2 regions of the Bradyrhizobium sp. BRP56 genome follow, and region 2 is predicted to be linked to the other one. Evidence: riboswitches for the same ligand, from Rfam matches in the RefSeq annotation. Region 2 holds a riboswitch; the other holds the start of a gene.

Region 1 (10,169 bases), on a different contig from region 2:
CGCCTGCGCGTAGTCCTCGACCGGCGGGCACGAGCACACCAGATTGCGGTCGCCATAGACGTTGTCGACGCGGCCGACCGGGCTCCAGTATTTGTCCGAGCGCGACACGCCGGCCGGGAAGCAGCCCTCGGCGCGGGTGTAGGCCCGGTTCCAGACATCGTCGGCGATGTCGTGCACGGTATGCGGCGCGTGGCGCAGCGGCGAGGCCTCGACCTTCCAGCGGCCCTTCTCGATCTCCGCGATCTCGTCCCGGATCGCGATCATGGCGTCGCAGAACCGGTCGATCTCGAACTTCGATTCCGATTCCGTCGGTTCGATCATCAGCGTGCCCGCCACCGGGAAGCTCATGGTCGGCGCGTGGAATCCGTAGTCGATCAGGCGTTTGGCGATGTCGTCCACGGTGACGCCGCTGGTCGTCTTCAGCGGCCGCGGATCGACGATGCACTCATGCGCAACGCGGCCGCGCTCGTTGCGGTACAGCACCGGGAAGTGCGGCTGCAGCCGTGCGGCGATGTAGTTGGCATTGAGGATCGCGATCTCGGTCGCCCGCGTCAGGCCTTCGCCCCCCATCATCAGGATGTAGATGTAGGAGATGGTCAGGATCGACGCCGAGCCGAACGGCGCGGCCGACACCGGGCCGATCGCATGCGCCGTCGCTCCGTCGGTTGCGGGATGGCCCGGCAGATAAGGCGCAAGATGCGCCTTCACGCCGATCGGGCCCATGCCGGGGCCGCCGCCGCCATGCGGGATGCAGAAGGTCTTGTGCAAATTGAGATGGCTGACATCGGCGCCGTAATCGCCGGGCCGCGAGAGGCCGACCTGCGCGTTCATGTTGGCGCCGTCGAGATAGACCTGGCCGCCATGCGCGTGCACGATGTCGCAGATCTCGCGGATATGCTCCTCGAACACGCCGTGGGTCGACGGATAGGTGATCATGACCGCGGCAAGGTTGGCGGAGTGCTTCTCGGCCTTGGCGCGGAGATCGTTGACGTCGACGTCGCCGCGCGCATCGCACGCCACAACCACGACCTCCATGCCGACCATCGCGGCCGAGGCCGGATTGGTGCCGTGCGCGGAGGAGGGGATCAGGCACACCTTGCGGTGCGGCTCGCCGCGCGCGAGATGGTAGCCTCGGATCGCCAGCAATCCGGCATATTCGCCCTGCGCGCCGGAGTTCGGCTGCAGCGAGACCGCGTCATAGCCGGTGATGTCGCACAGCCACTGCTCCAGCCGCTTGAACAGCGCGTGATAGCCCTTGGCCTGATCCGCAGGCGCGAACGGATGCAGATTGCCGAACGCCGGCCAGGTCAGCGGGATCATCTCGGTGGTGGCGTTGAGCTTCATCGTGCAGGAGCCGAGCGGGATCATCGCGCGGTCGAGCGCGAGGTCACGATCGCTGAGCTTGCGCATGTAGCGCAGCAGCTCGGTCTCGGAACGATGCGTGTTGAACACCGGATGGCTGAGGAAGGCGCTGGTGCGCCGCAGCTCCTTCGGCAGCGCCTCGTGCGCGCCGGCCTCGATCTCGGCATAGCTGAGCTTGCCGCCGAACACGCGCCACACCGCCTCGACCGTCTCCGGCGTCGAGGTCTCGTCGAGCGCGATGCCGAGCGTGGTCGCGCCGATGCGCAGATTGATCCGCTCCGCCTGCGCGCGGCTGACGAGCTCGATCCGCCTGCTACCTGCCTCGACGGTCACGGTATCGAAGAACGCTTCGCTGGTCGGCGCAAAGCCGAGCTTGCGCAGGCCGGCCGCGAGCACGGTGGCGCGGCGATGCACGCTGCGTGCGATATGGGTCAGGCCCTCGGGACCGTGATAGACCGCATACATCGAGGCGATCACGGCGAGCAGCACCTGCGCGGTGCAGATGTTCGAGGTCGCCTTCTCGCGGCGGATATGCTGCTCGCGGGTCTGCAGCGCGAGGCGATAGGCGGGCTGCCCACGCGAATCCACCGAAAGGCCGACGATGCGGCCGGGCAGCGAGCGCTTCAGCGTGTCGCGCACCGCCATATAGGCGGCGTGCGGTCCGCCGTACCCCATCGGCACGCCGAACCGCTGCGCCGAACCGATCGCGATGTCGGCGCCGAGCTCCCCGGGCGAGGCGAGCAGCGTCAGCGACAGCAGGTCCGCCGCGACGATCGCAAGCGCGCCCTTGGCGCGCAGCGACGCGATGGCAGGCTTGAGGTCGCGAACCGCGCCCGATGTGCCCGGATATTGCAGCAGCGCGCCGAGTACGTCGGCGTTGTCGAGCTCGGTCAGGGGATCGCCGACCACCAGCGCCCAGCCCAGCGGCGCGGCGCGCGTGCGCATTACCGCCAGCGTCTGCGGATGCACCTCCTTGTCGACGAAGAACACCTTCGCCTTGACCTGCGAGTGGCGCTCGGCGAGCGCCATCGCTTCCGCCGCTGCCGTCGCCTCGTCAAGCAGCGAGGCGTTGGCGACGTCGAGCCCGGTCAGATCGCAGATCATGGTCTGGAAGTTGAACAGCGCCTCGAGCCGGCCCTGGCTGATCTCCGGCTGGTACGGCGTATAGGCGGTGTACCAGGCCGGGTTCTCCAGAATGTTGCGCTGGATCACGGCGGGCAGGATGGTGCCGGAATAGCCCTGGCCGATCAGCGAGGTGAACACCTGGTTCTGCGCGGCGAGCTCGCCCATATGCGCGAGCGCCTCGGTCTCGCTCAGCGCCCGGCCGAGATCGAGCGGCGCCTTCTGCCGGATCGACGCCGGCAGCGTCTCGTTCATCAGCGCCTGCAGGCTCGCGGCGCCGACCGTCTCCAGCATCGCGTTGACGTCGCGCGGCGACGGTCCGATGTGGCGGCGGACGAAATCGGTGGCGGCTTCATTGATCGGCTTGAAGGGCGCGTTCATGGGCTGATCCTCGGGTGATCCTTTAGGCGGTGTGCGCGGCGTAGGCGGCCTCGTCCATCAGGCCGCCGAGCTCGCCCTTGTCGGCAATCTTCAGCTTGAAGAACCAGGCCTTGCCGCCGGCGTCGGAATTGACCAGCGCCGGCTCGGCGGCGAGCGCGTCGTTGACCTCGACCACCTCGCCTGAGATCGGCGCGTAAACGTCGGAGGCGGCCTTGACGGATTCCACGACAGCGGCGGCCTCGGCCTTCTTCAGGCTGCGGCCGATCTTGGGCAGTTCGACGAACACGACGTCGCCGAGTTGCGACTGCGCATAGTCGGTGATGCCGATCGTGGCGACGTCGCCCTCGATGCGGAGCCATTCGTGGTCGGACGTGTACAGCGTCGTCATGGGGATCGATCCTTTGGCGTTCAGCGTTTGTAGGTATTGGGGACGAAGGGCGTAGCGGCGACCTTGAGCGGCAGCCGCTGGCCGCGCACTTCGGCGAAAACGGTGGTGCCGACGGCGGAAAGGGCCGTGGGCAGGTAGCCCATCGCAACCGGCGCATTGAGGCTCGGGCCGAAGCCGCCCGAGGTCACCTTGCCGATCTGCTCGGTCGAGCCGGCATCGGCGAACAGCGCGGCGCCTTCGCGCACCGGTGCGCGGCCGTCGGGCTTCAGGCCGACCCGTCGGCGCGCGGCGCCATCTGCGAATTGAGCGAGAATTTTGTCGGCGCCGGGGAAGCCGCCGGCGCGGGCGCCGTCGCTGCGGCGAACCTTCTGCACCGACCATTCCAGCGCGCCTTCGACCGGCGTCGTCGTGGTGTCGATGTCGTGGCCATAGAGGCACAGCCCGGCTTCGAGCCGCAGGCTGTCGCGCGCGCCGAGCCCGATCGGCAACACGTCGGGATTGTCGAGCAGCGCGGTGACCAGGGCTTCCACCTTGTCCGCGGGCACGGAAATCTCAAAGCCGTCCTCGCCGGTATAGCCGGAGCGCGAGACGAAGCAGTCGACGTCGCTGACGCGGCGCGGACCGGCGTCCATGAATTTCATCGAACCGACATCTGCACAAAGTTTCGCCAGCGCCGATTCGGCTTTCGGGCCCTGCAGCGCGACCAGCGCGCGGTCGGCCAGCGACACGATCTCGCAGGCGTCGGAGAGATTCGCACGCAGATGCGCCTCGTCCTCGGCCTTGCAGGCGGCGTTGACCACCAGGAACAGGTGATCGCCAAAATTCGCCACCATCAGGTCGTCGAGCAGGCCACCGTCATTGTTGGTGAATTGCGCGTAGCGCTGCCGTCCCGGCGCGATGCCGACGATGTCCTGCGGCACCAGTTTTTCCAGCGCGAGCGCGGCATCCGCGACCTTGCCGGATTTGGCCCTCAGCGCGAGCTGGCCCATGTGCGACACATCGAACAGGCCGGCTTCCTTGCGGGTGTGCAGGTGCTCCTTCAGCACGCCGGCCGCGTATTGCACCGGCATGTCGTAGCCGGCGAACGGCACCATCTTGGCGCCGCGCGCCAGGTGCAGCGCGTGCAGCGGGGTCTGTTTCAGCGGGGAGGTTTCGCGCGCAAGCATCACAGGGCCCTCGCGGTTCCCGCCGGGGACCTATTTCCCCTTGAGAAACCTGCAGAAAGCCCCATCTGTCGCTGTGCCTGAGAGTATTATCCCGTCGGCGGACGCATCGGGGCGAACCCCAGCGTCTCTTTCCAGATGTCAGACGTCACGCGGTCCTTTTGCCTGAGAGTTTCCGGGGCGGTTGCTCCTTCGGCGCCGGCGGTAAGGCCGGTCTCTCCCGACGTGACTAGGTATAGGTAGGTAGAAAACACGGCGCCACCAAGACTGTCAACGCAGCTGCAGCAACTATCCAATGGGCTTTGTGCTGCCGCGGCAAGCCCATGATCCGCCTGCACAGTTTCTGGACACCGCAGCTGGCAATGTCTAAAAGCGTTCGGCCGGAAAATGACGCCTTTTTGCGGCTGGCCGGCCCCTTTTTCCGATTGGATGAACATGAGCAGCGTCAACGACATCAGGTCGACATTTCTGAACTACTTCAAGGCGAACGGGCACGAGATCGTGGCCTCGTCGCCGCTGGTGCCGCGCAACGACCCGACCTTGATGTTCAACAATGCCGGCATGGTGCAGTTCAAGAACGTCTTCACCGGGATCGAGAAGCGTCCCTATCAGCGTGCCACCACGGCGCAGAAATGCGTGCGCGCCGGCGGCAAGCACAACGACCTCGACAATGTCGGCTACACCGCGCGCCATCTCACCTTCTTCGAGATGCTCGGCAACTTCTCGTTCGGCGATTACTTCAAGGAGCGCGCGATCGAGCTCGCCTGGAATCTGATCACCAAGGATTTCGGGCTGAAGAAGGACAAGCTGCTGGTCACCGTCTACCACACCGACGACGAGGCGGCCGGCTACTGGAAAAAGATCGCGGGCTTCTCGGACGACCGCATCATCCGCATCCCGACCTCGGACAATTTCTGGGCGATGGGCGATACCGGCCCGTGCGGGCCGTGCTCCGAAATCTTTATCGATCGCGGCGAGCACATCTGGGGCGGTCCGCCGGGCACGCCTGAGGAGGACGGCGACCGCTTCCTGGAGTTCTGGAACCTGGTGTTCATGCAGTACGAGCAGGTGACGAAGGAGGAGCGCGTGGCGCTGCCGCGTCCCTCGATCGATACCGGCATGGGCCTGGAGCGCATGGCGTCGATCTTGCAGGGCGTCGAAAGCGTGTTCGAGAGCGACCTGTTCCGCAACCTGATCGATGCGGCATCGTCGGCGCTCGGCCATGGGCCGAACGCGCAGAACGTGGCGTCGTACCGGGTGATCGCGGACCATCTGCGTTCGTCGGCTTTCCTGATCGCCGACGGCGTGCTGCCGTCGAACGAGGGCCGCGGCTATGTGCTGCGCCGGATCATGCGCCGCGCGATGCGCCATGCGCAGCTTCTGGGCGCGAGCGAGCCGCTGATGCATCGGCTGGTCTGGGCGCTGGTCCGCGAGATGGGCCAGGCTTATCCGGACTTGGTGCGCGCCGAGAAGCTGATCGAGGAGACGCTGCGGCTGGAAGAGACGCGGTTCCGCAAGACCCTGGTGCGCGGATTGTCGCTGCTCGACGAGAAGAGCGCCGGCCTCAAGAAGGGCGACATGTTCGATGGCGACACCGCCTTCACCCTGTACGACACCTTTGGTTTCCCGCTGGACCTGACCCAGGACGCGTTGAAGTCGCGCGGCATCAGCGTCGACCAGGCGGCGTTCACCGACGCGATGGAGCGCCAGCGCATCAAGGCGCGTGCGTCCTGGGCAGGTTCGGGCGAGGCGGCGAGCGAGGCGATCTGGTTCCCGCTGCGCGAGAAGCTCGGCGCGACCGAATTCCTCGGCTACGAGACCGAGAGCGCGGAAGGCGCGGTGACGGCGCTGATCAAGGACGGCGCCGAGGTCGAGAGCCTGAAGGCCGGCGAGAGCGGCGCGATCGTGCTGAACCAGACCCCGTTCTACGGCGAGTCCGGCGGCCAGGTCGGCGACACTGGCGTGCTGACCGGGGAGGGCGTCAAGTTCCGCGTCACCGACACGCAGAAGAAGGCCGGCGATCTGTTGGTGCATCTCGGCACGGTGGAGCAGGGCACGCTCGGCGTCGGCACCGCATTACAGCTCGAGGTCGACCACACCAGGCGCTCGTCGATCCGCGCCAACCATTCGGCGACGCATCTGTTGCACGAGGCGCTCCGCCAGGTGCTTGGCGATCACATCGCGCAGCGCGGCTCGCTGGTGACGCCGGACCGGCTGCGCTTCGACTTCGTGCATCCGAAGCAGATCACGCCGGAAGAGCTCGCCCGGATCGAGGACATCGCCAACGATGTCGTGCTGGAGAATGACGAGGTCACGACCCGGGTCATGGGCGTCGACGATGCCCGCGAGGCCGGCGCCCGCGCGCTGTTCGGCGAGAAGTACGGCGACGAGGTTCGCGTCGTGTCGATGGGCAAGGGCGCCCGCGATCACGGCCAGAACGCGCTTGGCTGGTCGGTCGAGCTCTGCGGCGGCACCCATGTCCGCCGCACCGGTGACATCGGCATGATCTCGGTGACCAGCGAGGGCGCGGTGGCGTCCGGCGTGCGCCGCATCGAGGCGCTGACCGGGCATCACGCGCGCAAGCACGCCAACGACACTATCGCGCTGGCCAAGACCGCGGCGCTGGAGCTGCGCACCACGATCGAGGACGTGCCGGCGCGCATCACAGCGCTGATGGAAGAGCGCAAGAAGCTCGAGCGCGATCTCTCCGACGCCCGCAAGAAGCTCGCGATGGGCGGCGGCGGTGCGTCGAACGGCGCCGCCTCAGCCGTTCGCGAGGTCGGCAATGTCAAGCTGCTGGCGCGCGCGGTCGAGGGCGTCGAGACCAAGGATCTCAAGAGTCTCGTTGACGACGGCAAGAAGCAAATCGGCTCGGGCGTGGTCGCGATCGTCGGCGTCACCGAGGACGGCAAGGCCGGCATCGTGGTCGGCGTCACCGCCGATCTGACCGCGCGGTTCAACGCGGTCGAGCTCGTGCGCAAGGGCTCCGAGGTGCTCGGCGGCAAGGGCGGCGGCGGCCGGCCCGACATGGCGCAGGCCGGCGGGCCCGACGGCGCCAAGGCCGACGCCGCGCTGTCGGCGATCGAACAGGCCATGACTCAACAGGCATCGGCCGGCGCCTGACGGAGAGGCTGATCGTGGCGACGGCTCCGCTCAAGCCCACGATCGGCGATCCCGGGCTGCGCGACCGTCTCTACGAGCTGCTCGAACGTGATGATCTGCCGCATTCGGGCGGCTTGCGGTTTGCCCGGGTCATCGTCGCCATCATCGCCGTCGACGTGCTGGCGGCGATCCTGGCCTCCGTGCCCGAGATCGACGCGCAGTTCGGCTGGCTGCTGACGACCATCGAGATCGCGGCGGTCATTGCCTTCGCGCTGGAATATGCCGCGCGGCTCTGGAGCGTGGTCGGCCACTCGCTGCGCGACGTGACGCCGGCGCGGGCGCGGCTGGAATACGCCTTCTCGGCGCTCGGCGTGATCGACCTGCTGGCCTTCCTGCCATCGGCCGTCGCGCTTGCGATCGGCGACAAGACCGCGCTGGTGCTGTTCGGCATGCTGCCGTTCCTCAAGCTGGTGCGCTACTCGACCGCGATGCGCTCGCTGCTGGCGGCGCTGCATGCCGAGCGGCGCACGCTGTTCGGCTGCGTGGTGATCCTGACCGGCGCGGTGCTGCTGTTTGCCTCGCTGCTCTATGCCATCGAGCACAAAGTGCAGCCGGACAAGTTCGGCACCATGCCGCAGGCGATGTGGTGGGCGATCGTGACGCTCGGCACCGTCGGTTACGGCGATGTCGTCCCGATTACGCCGCTCGGCCGGACCGTCACGGTGGTCGCGATCGTCGTCGGCTTCGCGATGATCGCGCTGCCGGTCGCGATCATCTCGACCGCGTTCGCCGACGAGGTCCGGCGCCGCGACTTCGTCGTGACCTGGGGCATGCTGGCGCGGGTGCCGCTGTTCTCACATCTCAACGCCGCCGATATCTCCGACATCATGCGATTGCTGCGGTCGCAGACCATCGAGGCCGGCGAGGTGCTGGTGCGGCGCGGCGATGCGGCGTCATCGATGTATTTCATCACCGCCGGTGAGGTCGAGATCGACCTGCCGAGCCAGCTTGTGCGGCTTTCCGACGGCGCGTTCTTCGGCGAGATCGCGCTGCTGCGGCGGACCAGCCGCTCCGGCACGGTGACGGCGACGCGCAAGACCAAGCTCCTGGTGCTCGATGCGCAGGACTTCCATGCCCTGATCGAGCGCATGCCGGCGCTCGCCGCGCATGTCCGGGAGACCGCCGAGGCGCGGCTTGCCGACCCGATCGCGGCCGGCGGCGACCTTGCCGCCGCAGAGATCGCCCAGGCGCCGCGCGAAACCGACGGCGGCATCCGCGACTAGAACCTCATTCCGATTGAATCGGAACGAGGCCTCGATTCTTCGTTTGGCGCGTTTTCTTCACGCGAACCGGTAACCACTTCGCTCGAAAACGCTTAGTCCCGTCGCAGGAACACGTAATCCGCCGAATACGCCGCGCTCTTCAGCGCGCCGGCCTTGTCGCAGGCGCCGCTGAACTCGCCGCCCGAGGTGTTGATCCGCTGCACGGTTGCGACGCCGGAGAGCAGGCCGTTGCCGCGATGGGCGATCACCTCGAGCTTCAGCCAGGGAATATCGGCGGCGGTGGCGCCGGGTGCGCTGCCGGCGGCGCGGGCGGTCACGACGCTGCCGTCGACGTGCTCCCAGTTCGGACCCGCATAATGCCGGCCGACCGTGCGGCCGTCGGCGATCAGGGTCGCGACCGGTTCGCGGAACGACCAGGCGAGCTTGCCGTCGCTGACCGGCTTGCACTCATAGACCTGCACGCCCTCGGCATGGACGGTAAGGATCTTGGACTCGCCAGGCGCCGCGACGGCGTCGGGCAGGGGATCGGCAGCGAATGCCGCCGACGTGGTGAGCGAGAACGATGCGAGCACGACGGCTCTGACAAGGGCCACGGTCATGCTCGCACCTGTCTTCCCAGGATGACGGCCTCAGGCCGCGATCGCCTTCACGAGGTTGTCGGATACCTTGTCGAGGAATCCGGTGGTCGAGAGCCAGCGCTGGTCGGCGCCGACCAGGAGCGCGAGGTCCTTGGTCATGTAGCCCTCTTCGACGGTCGCGACGCAGACCTTCTCCAGGGTGGTGGCGAACTTCGCCAGCGCCTCGTTGTTGTCGAGCTTGGCGCGATGGGCGAGGCCACGGGTCCAGGCGAAGATCGACGCGATCGAGTTGGTCGAGGTCTCCTTGCCCTTCTGGTGCTCGCGGTAGTGGCGGGTCACGGTGCCGTGGGCGGCTTCGGCTTCCACGGTCTTGCCGTCCGGGGTGAGCAGCACCGAGGTCATCAGGCCGAGCGAGCCGTAGCCCTGGGCCACGGTGTCGGACTGCACGTCGCCGTCATAGTTCTTGCAGGCCCAGACATAGCCGCCGGACCATTTCAGCGCCGAGGCCACCATGTCGTCGATCAGGCGGTGCTCGTAGGTCAGGCCCTTGGCGTCGAATTCCTTCTTGAACTCGCGGTCGAAGACGTCCTGGAAGATGTCTTTGAACCGACCGTCATAGACCTTCAGAATCGTGTTCTTGGTCGACAGATAGACCGGGTAATTGCGCATCAGGCCGTAATTGAACGAGGCGCGGGCGAAATCGGTGATGGAATCGTCGAGATTGTACATCTCCATCGCGACGCCGGCGCCGGGCGCCTTGAACACTTCCTTCTCGATCACGGTGCCGTCC
Region 2 (10,169 bases):
AACGAGATCAAGGGCGCATTCGCCACCGCGCGCTGGCCCGCGACGGCGCGGATGCTGATCGGCGCGGTCGACGGCTGGCGCAAATGGGCGCTGTTCACCCTGCCCGACATCGGCCGCTGGAGCGAAGGCGCGGTGACGCTGCTCGGCGATGCCGCGCATGCGATGCTGCCGTTCGCCGCGCAAGGCGCCGGCATGGCGATCGAGGATGCGGCCGTGCTCGCCAAGGCCTTGAGCGACAGCACCGGGGAAAACACCGCGGGCATTCCCGCCGCGTTGACGCGCTACGCACGGGCGCGGCGCGGACGCGTGCTGAAAGTGCAGCGCCTGGCGCGACAGCAGGGCCGCATCTATCATCTGCGCGGGCCGGCGGCGATCGCGCGCGATCTGGCGATCCGCGCCATCGGTCCGGAGCGCATGCTGGCGCGGCAGGACTGGATCTACGACTGGCGCGCCTGAACTCGGCGATCACGACCGACTCGTCCGGAAACGCAGGCTTAGTGGACGAGGCCCCGTGGTGCGCGCGGGCCCTTCGCCGCCGGCGTGGGAGCAGCGGGGGCAGCGGCCGCAGGCGTGTCCGGCGGGCTTTCATGGCACCTGCCTTTGCGCCAGGCCTCATCCGCCAGCTTCTGCTGGGAGTGGATCGAGATCAGCTCGTTGCGATAGACCATCTCGGAGACGACAGTACCGCCGACGCCGGTCTCCGCCTTGGCCATCAATTTTTCCTGATCCGCCGCGCGGGTCTTGAGATTGCTGCGCTCGTTCTCGAGCTGCTTGCAATCATAAAGCTCGTACTTGGCGGGATCGGCGAATGCCGACGGTACGGTGTCGCCGATCTGCGCGCAGCCGGAAACGCCCGCGGCCGAGGCGAGCAGCGCGATGACGGCCGCCGCGCGCGACAGCTTCAGGCGGCGTGGGAAACGAACAGACATTCAGCTTTCTTAACCGGACAGTGTTGAGATTGCCTAAAGCAGCCACCGGTGTCCGGATTGAGGCTCAATCGCGGCGGCGCGCTGCTTATCCCAATGCCCGGCCGTCGAGGCAAATGGAATTGCGGGCCGCCGCTTAAGCCTTTGAAAGCTCACCTGTTAGCACCGGATAATGACAATTCCACTCCGCGCCCAAACGCGCTAGAAATCGGCGCGCCTGGCGCAACGCGGACGTGGCGGAACTGGTAGACGCAAGGGACTTAAAATCCCTCGATGGCAACGTCGTGTGGGTTCGAGTCCCACCGCCCGCACCAACCTTCGCAGGCCACGCGCACCCACCACCCGGGAGGGCCAGCGTCGCGATGCTCGCCGCCTCGTGTTTTCCGGCTGTGGCGTGGTTCACACGCCGCAATCGCTGACTGTCGTAGTCTTGCCCGCATTTGGAAATTCCGGCCGCGCATTTTCGCGGCTGTTGCATTTCGAAATCAATTTTGGTCGGAGATCGGCGATGGAGATTGCGAAGCGCAATCGGATTGCCCGCGAAACGGCGCGCGATCATGGTGCCTTTACTCTCCAGCACGGCGACGATGCGGCTCATTGCAGCAACGGGCTCAATGCACAGAATTTCCGCAATGCTGTGCCCGACGACCGCGCGATCTACCGGCGATGGATCCGCGGCGCGATCATGCTGTACGGACTGCTCGCGTTTGCCGCTGGAGCGGTGGCCTGGATGAACGGAACCGGTATCGGACCGACGCAGCTCACGAGCCTGTCGAGCCCGACCAGCATGAGACCAGACCACGGCGATTAGCGGTCGCCGGTTCGGAACCCGTGCACTGCGTATTCGTTGTCATGCCGCAATTGGAGCATGATGATGCCGAACGACGATCCATCCGCGCAGCGCGCAACCGACCAACCCGATCAGCGCAAGGAGCGCCCCTCCCCGCCGCAGCACGCACCACAAGGCGGACCACCGCTCAGCGATGGACTGGAGCAGCTCCGCGACAGCCACACCTGACAAGCGACGGCGCGAAAAGAAAATGGCCGGGACAAGTCCCGGCCATTTGTTTTGCGTCAAGCCGCAAGCTTACTCGGACTTGTCGATGTTCCAGAAGATCGGCGTTGCCGGGCCGTCGAGCACGCCGGTCAGCGACTTCCGCCACGCGCTCGGAATGGTGTACTGGCCGAGCGGAACGTAGATCACCTGATCGTAGGCCTCGGTCTGGATTTCCGTGGCGATCTTCTTCTTTTCCTCAGCCGAGCCGGCGCGTGCGAACTTGTCACGCAGCTCCTCGATCTTCGGGTCTTCGGCCCAGCCGAACCAGCCGCCATTCTTGCCGCGACCGGTGATCGACGCGTTGACGATCGGATCGGAAACGTCGGCCGCGACCCAGTTGGTGAAGAACATGTTCCAGCCGCCTTCCTTGGGCGGCTTCTGGCTGGCGCGGCGGGTCACCACGGTCTGCCAGTCGGTGGCCTGCAGGTCGACCTTGAAGCCGGCCTCGCGCAACTGCTGCGCAGCCACGACCGGCTGGGCCTTCAACGTCGTGACGTCGCCCGGCGCCATGATCACCACGGGGGTGCCGTCATAGCCGGATGCGGCAAGCGCCTTCTTGGCTTCCGCCAGGCCGTTGCCCTTCACCAGCGTTTCGGCCCCGACGTCGGTCTCGAGCGGCGTGCCGCAGACGAAGAAGGCGCCGCAGATCCTCTGGTACTTGGCGTTGCCGACCAGCGCGTCGAGCACGTCCTTCTGGTTCATCGCCAGGAACGCAGCCCGGCGCACCTTCGGATTGTCGAACGGCGGATAGAGGAAGTTCATGCGTCCGAGAGTCTGGAAACCGAACTTGTTCAGGACGTCGATCTTGAGATCCGGATTGGCTTCGAGCACCGGCAGCATGTCGAACGGAAGGTTCTCCATGAAATCGATGTCGCCGGATTGCAGTGCGTTCACCGCGGTCTGCGCATCGGCCATCGTGACCCACTCGACGCGGTCGACCTTGACGACCTTGCCGCCCGCGGTCCAGCTCGCCGGCTCCTTGCGCGGCACGTAGTCCTTGTTCTTCTCATAGACCGCCTTCACGCCCGGCTGGAATTCCGCCTGCACGAATTTGAACGGTCCGGAGCCGATCTGTTCCGGGATCGGCTTGTCCGGCGGCGTCTCGGCAAGACGCTTCGGCATCATGAACGGCACGCGCGACGACGGCTTGCCGATCGATTCCAGCACGAGGCCGTAGGGTTCCTTCAGCTTCAGCGTGATGGTCTTGGCGTCGGTCGCCTCCAGGCTCGCGACGAAGTCCATCAGCTTCTGGCCCATGCCGTCGACCTTGCCCCAACGCTGCAGCGAGGCGACGCAGTCTTCCGCGGTGACCGGCGCGCCGTCGTGCCACTTCAGGCCGTCGCGCAGCGTGAACGTGTAGGTCAGCTTGTCGTCGGAAACCTTCCAGTCCGCCATCTGCGGCTGGATCTTGAAATTGGAATCCGTCGCCAGCAGCGTGTCATAGATCATGTAGCCATGATCGCGGGTGATGTAGGCCGTGGTCATGATCGGATCGATGACGCGCAGATCCGAGTGCATCACCGCGGTGATGGTCTTGCCCGCGGCCATCGCCTGCGGTGCGAATGACAATTCCTGCGGCGCGAACGACAGCGCGAGCGCCGTCAACGCGGCCGCTAGCGTGCGGTGTTTCCAACGCGAGATAGGGAACATGCAATCTCTCCTGACGTGTAACTGGTCAAAGCCGGCTTATTCGTTATGCATGCGGTTCGTTATTTAGGCGAACTAACATGCTGTATGGCTTGTGAAATCGAGACTTGCACCAAGCGCCAAGCGCGTCAATCGGTTTCAGGTCGCATCGGACGTACACAAACGAATGAGGCCGCGCGCCAGATTTTGGCTTTACAAAATCGTCGGCTGAGATTTTCGTAACGCGCGCGCGATGCCGGCGCCGTCAGAACAACAAGAGAGAACAACGATGAACCCCGCCAATCTCCCCTTTGATTCCGAAACGATGCTGCAGGGCCTGCGCAGCTGGGTGGAATGCGAAAGCCCGACCTGGGACGCCGCCGCGGTCGAACGCATGCTCGATCTCGCCGCCCGCGAGATGGCGATCATGGGTGCGACGATCGAGCGCATCGCCGGACGCCAGGGCTTCGCGGGCTGCGTCCGCGCCCGTTTTCCCCATCCGAAACAAGGCCAGCCCGGCATCCTGATCGCCGGCCATCTGGACACCGTTCACCCCGTCGGCACCATCGAGAAGCTGAAGTGGCGGCGCGAAGGCAACAAGTGCTTCGGGCCGGGCATCTTCGACATGAAGGGCGGCAACTACCTGTCGATCGAGGCGATCAGGCAATTGGCGCGCGCCTCCTTTACGACTCCGCTGCCGATCACCGTGCTGTTCACCCCCGACGAAGAGGTCGGCACGCCGTCGACGCGCGACATCATCGAGGCGGAAGCCGCGCGCAACAAATATGTGCTGGTGCCGGAGCCCGGCCGTCCGAACAACGGCGTCGTCACCGGCCGCTACGCGATCGCGCGCTTCAATCTGGAAGCCACCGGCAAGCCCAGCCATGCCGGCGCAACGCTGTCTTCCGGCCGCTCCGCGATCCGCGAGATGGCGCGACAGATCATCGCCATCGACGGCATGACCACCGAGGACTGCACCTTCTCGGTCGGCATCGTGCATGGCGGCCAGTGGGTCAATTGCGTCGCGACGACCTGCACCGGCGAAGCGCTGAGCATGGCCAAGCGCCAGGCCGATCTCGACCGCGGCGTCGAGCGCATGCTGGCACTGTCGGGCACCGCCAACGACGTGACCTTCAAGGTGACGCGCGGCGTCACCCGCCCGGTGTGGGAGCCCGATGCGGGCACCATGGCGCTCTATGAAAAGGCAAAAGGCCTTGCGGCAGCGATAGGTCTCGATCTGCCGCACGGCAGCGCCGGCGGCGGCTCGGACGGCAACTTCACCGGCGCGATGGGCATCCCCACGCTCGACGGCCTCGGCGTTCGCGGCGCCGATGCACATACGCTCAACGAACATATCGAGGTCGACAGCCTCGCCGAACGCGGCCGCCTGATGGCGGCACTGCTGGCGACGCTGGACTGACATCGATTGCACTGCACAACACGTTGGCACTGCCGGATCGAAATTTAGCCTTGTCCATTTTTAAGGCTTCGCCTACGGTCCGGCCGTCCAACGCGACGATGCGGGAGAGATCGAAGCGACAACATTCGTGTTGTTGCCTTCGGCGCCGACGGAGCAACCGCCCCGGAAACTCTCAGGCAAAAGGACTGTATCGTCAGGACGATCTGGAGAGAGACGAACATGGCCGCACATCAAGGGCCATGACGTCCACCGAAGGGGATAGTTCGCATCCGGCCCCGGCCCGATGCGGATCAAGCTCTCAGGTACCGTGACAGATGGGGCGCCGATGCCGGTTTCACCGGTGGTTCGGCGACTCTAACCCACGGGAGCCTGACGACTACCATGCCACACATCGCGATCATCGGCGCCGGCATCACCGGCGTAACGACGGCCTATGCCCTGCTTGAACGAGGCTACAAGGTGACTGTCCTCGACAGGCATCGCTACGCCGCGATGGAAACCTCGTTCGCCAATGGCGGACAACTCTCCGCCAGCAATGCCGAGGTGTGGAACAGCGCCGCGACCATCCTCAAGGGGCTGCGCTGGATGCTGAGAAGCGACGCGCCGCTGCTGATGAACCCGAAGCCGAGCTGGCACAAATATTCCTGGATCGGCGAGTTCATAGGCCACATCACGCGCTATCGCGGCAACACCATCGAGACCACGAAGCTCGCCATCGAAGCGCGCAAGCATCTGTACTCGATCGCAGAGCGCGAGAACATCGCCTTCGATCTCGAGCGCCGCGGCATCCTGCACGTCTATCACGACAGGGCCGGCTTCGAAGCCGGCCTCAAGGTCAACACGTTGCTGCAGCAAGGCGGGCTCGACCGCCGGCCGGTGACCCCGGACGAGATCCGCGTCATCGAACCCGCGCTGCAGACAACCTGCTATGGCGGCTTCTTCACGCCGTCGGACGCGACCGGCGATATTCACAAATTCACGCGTGGGCTTGCCGACGCCTGCATCCGCCGTGGCGCGAGCTTCATCCATGAAGCCGACGTCGACACGATCGCACACGGCGATGACGGCTTCCGCATCGGCTGGAACGAAGCTGCTTCACATGATGCTGCGGTCGCGACGCGACAGCAGCTACAGGCGGACGGGATCGCGATTTGCGCCGGCGTGGCGAGCCGCCACTTCGCCAGCCTGCTCAACGACCGCGTCAATGTCTATCCGGTGAAGGGCTATTCGATCACGGTGCAGCTCGATGCGCCGCAAAGCCGGAATGCCGCCCCAACCGTCAGCCTGCTCGATGAAGCCGCGAAGATCGTCACCAGCCGGCTCGGCGCCGACCGCTTCCGCGTCGCCGGCACTGCCGAGTTCAACGGCTTCAACCGCGACATTCGCGCCGATCGCATTCAACCGCTGGTGGACTGGGTGCGGCATCATTTCCCGGAGATCGATACGTCGAAAGTCGTGCCATGGGCGGGCTTGCGCCCGATGATGCCGAACATGATGCCGGTGGTTCGCGCCGGACGGATTCCGGGCGTGTTCTACAATACGGGCCACGGTCATCTCGGCTGGACGCTGTCGGCCGCGACGGCGCAGATGGTGGCCCAGGCGATCGACGATTGGCGCGACCTCGATACGCCGCCGATGGCGCCGTCGTTCGGTGCCGGGCTCGACGTGCCTGCCAACGCGCGCAAAGCTGAAATCAATCCACCTTCCAGTGGACTGCTTCGAACTTCACCGGAGGAATAATCGCGGCCAACAGGACTGATTAGCTGCACCGCAAAATCCGCAGCACCGATGGCATGGGACTTGCTCAAGTTCTACCGTGAGTCTGCTACCATCTGTGCTACGGTCTGGTGTGCAACGGTCCCGCTGGGGACTTCATCGACCACAACCCAACGGATCAAATTTGCTCGGATATCTGCTTCGCCGCATCCTCGCCGCCATTCCCGTGATGGGCGTGGTGGCTCTGTTCGTGTTCCTGTTGCTGCGGCTGACGCCGGGCGACCCGGCCGCCATCCTCGCCGGCGACAATGCGACGCCTGAACAGCTCGAACGCATTCGGACCTCGCTTGGTCTGAACGAGCCGATCTACATCCAGTTCTACACCTGGATCGCCAAGCTGCTGCACGGCGACCTCGGCGTCTCCCTGATCTCGAACAAGCCGATCCTCGAAATGATCGTCCCGCGCCTCGAGCCCTCGATCTCGGTCGCGCTGGCCACCATCATCCTCTCGATCCTGGTGGCGGTGCCGCTCGGCGTGATCGCGGCGTGGAAGCACGGCACCTGGATCGACCGCTTCGTGATGGGACTTTCCGTGCTCGGCTTCTCGGTGCCGGTGTTCGTGATCGGCTATGTGCTGATCCAGATCTTTGCGATTGATCTGCGCTGGGTTCCGGTACAGGGCTTCAAGAGCATCTCGGCCGGGTTCGGTCCATTCTTCCAGCGCCTCATCCTGCCGACCTGCACGCTCTCCTTCATCTATGTCGCGCTGATCGCACGCATGACGCGGGCCTCGATGCTCGATGTGCTCGGCGAGGATTACGTGCGCACGGCGCGGGCCAAGGGCATCGGCGAGACCGGCGTGCTGCTGCGCCATGCGCTGCGCAACGCCGCCGTGCCGGTCATCACGGTGATCGGTTCCGGCTTCGCGCTGCTGATCTCCGGCGTCGTCGTCACCGAAAGCGTGTTCAACCTGCCCGGCATCGGCCGCCTCACCGTCGATGCGGTGCTGGCGCGCGACTATCCGGTGATCCAGGCGATGATCCTGTTGACGTCGGGTATCTACGTCGCGGTCAATCTGTTGATCGACCTCGCCTACACCCTGCTCGATCCTCGTATCCGGTACTGAGCAATGGCGATCGAAACCCTTCCCGAATCCTCGCTTCCCGTCACCCGGCCGTTCCGCGTCAAGTTCGGCTTCCTGACGTCGACGCCGATCATCGCGATTGCGACGATCAGCCTCGCCCTCATCATCCTGATGGCGATCTTCGCGCCGCTGCTTGCGCCGCATGATCCTCTGCTGCTGACGCCGTCACAGCGGCTGAAGCCGTCGAGCGCGCAATATCTGCTCGGCACCGACGCCTATGGCCGCGACCTGTTGTCGCGCATCATCTACGGCGCACGGATCTCGCTGGTGATCGGGCTCGGCGCCGCCGTCTGCTCGATCGCCATCGGCCTTCTGATCGGCCTCGTCGCCGGCTTCTTCCGCTGGGTCGATGCGGTGCTGATGCGCGTGATGGACGGCTTGATGGCGATCCCCGCCATCCTGCTCGCGATCGCCGTGGTGTCGCTGTCGGGGGCCAGCATCTGGACCGTGATGGTCGCGATCACCATCCCCGAGATCCCGCGCGTGGCGCGGCTGGTGCGCTCGGTGGTGCTGACCGCACGCGAGGAGCCTTATGTCGAGGCCGCGATCTCGCTCGGCAGCAGCCTGCCGAAGATCATGTGGCGGCATTTGATGCCGAACACCATCGCGCCGCTGATCGTGCAAGGCACCTATGTCTGCGCGTCCGCGATCCTGACCGAGGCGATCCTGTCGTTCCTCGGCGCCGGCATCTCGCCGGAAACGCCGACCTGGGGCAACATCATGGCCGAGGGCCGCGCCTATTTCCAGGTCAAGCCGTCGCTGATCTTCTGGCCGGGGCTGCTGCTCTCGATCGCCATTCTCAGCGTCAACCTGATCGGCGACGCCGCGCGCGACGCGCTCGATCCCCGCATGAAGCAGCGTGAGGGCAAGTGATGGCTTCAGCTCTTCTGAAGCCGTCATTCCGGGGCGATGCGAAGCATCGAACCCGGAATCTCGAGATTCCGGGTCTGGTGCTGGCGCACCATCCCGGAATGACAGTGGGTAAATTCCTTCGCAGCGCCAAGAGACCCTGACATGACCAACGTCGTCCTCGACATCAGCAATCTCGTCGTCGGCCTCGGCCGCAAGGCGGATGCGCATCGCATCATCGACGACCTCTCGCTACAGGTACGTGAAGGCGAGACGCTGTGCCTGGTCGGCGAAAGCGGCTCGGGCAAGTCGGTGACCTCGCTCACCGTGATGGGCCTGCAGCAGAAGGGCACGCTGGTGCCGTCCGGCGGCAGCGTCAAACTGGTCGGCGAGGAACTGCTCACCGCCAGCGACCGGCGGCTGCGGCAACTCCGCGCCACGCGGATGGCGATGATCTTCCAGGAGCCGATGACCGCGCTCAATCCCGTGGTGCCGGTCGGCCGCCAGATCGACGAGGTGCTGCGCGCCCACACAGATCTCGATGCCCGCGCACGGCGCCAGAAGATTTTGGCGATGATGGAGCATGTGCGGCTGCCGGACGTGGAGCGCATCTTCTCCTCCTACCCGCACCGCCTCTCGGGCGGTCAGCGCCAGCGCATCATGATCGCGATGGCGCTGGTGCTGGAGCCGAAGCTCCTGATCGCGGACGAGCCGACCACCGCGCTCGACGTCACCACCCAAAAGCAGATCCTCACCTTGATCCGCGACCTGCAACGTGATCACGGCACCGCGGTTCTGTTCATCACCCACGACATGGGCGTGGTGGCCGAGATCGCCGACCGCGTCGCGGTGATGCGACACGGCCGCCTTGTCGAAACCGGCCCGCTGCAGGATGTGCTGCGCAATCCGAAGATGGAGTACACCCGCAACCTCTTGTCCTCGGTGCCGAGCCTGGTGCCGCGCGCGCCGCGCCCGGAGACGACCGAGCCCGTGGTGCTGGAAGCCAACGAGCTCAGCAAGGTCTACCGGGAGCGGTCGCTGTACGGCAAAGCCCGCGAGGTCGCCGCCGCCAGCAACGTCACGCTCACTCTGCGCAAGGGCCGCACGCTCGGCATCGTCGGCGAAAGCGGTTCCGGCAAGTCGACGGTCGCGCGCTGCATCGTGCGCCTGATCGATCCGACCTCGGGCGGGGTACGCCTCGCCGGCCGCGAGATTTCCGACCTGTCGCGCCGGCTGTTGCAACCGCATCGCCAGAAGATCCAGATCATCTTCCAGGATCCCTACCGCTCGCTCAATCCGCGCGTCACCGTCGGCGAGAGCATCGCGGAAGGCCCGGTCAATTACGGCATGCCGCGCAAGGATGCGCTGGCGCGGGCGCGCGAGCTGCTCGAGCTCGTCCATTTGCCGCCCGACGCGATCTCGCGATATCCG

Evidence for each region. A riboswitch is a leader RNA that binds a small molecule or an ion and turns the genes downstream of it on or off. The one in region 2 is predicted to bind glycine.
Region 1: another riboswitch for glycine. It lies ahead of gcvT (glycine cleavage system aminomethyltransferase GcvT); the one in region 2 lies ahead of I6F38_RS10805 (D-amino acid dehydrogenase).

What each region holds. Positions count from the first base shown of each region.
Region 1 covers NZ_JADYVV010000101.1:4,091-14,259, reverse strand. Annotated here, with positions in the region: gene gcvP (aminomethyl-transferring glycine dehydrogenase) at 1-2,865, opposite strand, end outside; gene gcvH (glycine cleavage system protein GcvH) at 2,888-3,253, opposite strand; gene gcvT (glycine cleavage system aminomethyltransferase GcvT) at 3,274-4,419, opposite strand; glycine riboswitch at 4,561-4,649, opposite strand; gene alaS (alanine--tRNA ligase) at 4,852-7,539, shown strand; gene I6F38_RS40510 (cyclic nucleotide-gated ion channel) at 7,551-8,801, shown strand; gene I6F38_RS40505 (DUF3455 domain-containing protein) at 8,894-9,400, opposite strand; gene I6F38_RS40500 (NADP-dependent isocitrate dehydrogenase) at 9,431-10,169, opposite strand, start outside.
Region 2 covers NZ_JADYVV010000011.1:131,246-141,414, forward strand. Annotated here, with positions in the region: gene I6F38_RS10775 (FAD-dependent monooxygenase) at 1-456, shown strand, start outside; gene I6F38_RS10780 (twin-arginine translocation pathway signal) at 495-929, opposite strand; tRNA gene I6F38_RS10785 (tRNA-Leu) at 1,154-1,240, shown strand; gene I6F38_RS10790 (hypothetical protein) at 1,435-1,737, shown strand; gene I6F38_RS10795 (ABC transporter substrate-binding protein) at 2,014-3,633, opposite strand; gene I6F38_RS10800 (M20/M25/M40 family metallo-hydrolase) at 3,899-5,029, shown strand; glycine riboswitch at 5,121-5,227, shown strand; glycine riboswitch at 5,231-5,345, shown strand; gene I6F38_RS10805 (D-amino acid dehydrogenase) at 5,411-6,769, shown strand; gene I6F38_RS10810 (ABC transporter permease) at 6,930-7,871, shown strand; gene I6F38_RS10815 (ABC transporter permease) at 7,875-8,762, shown strand; gene I6F38_RS10820 (ABC transporter ATP-binding protein) at 8,904-10,169, shown strand, end outside.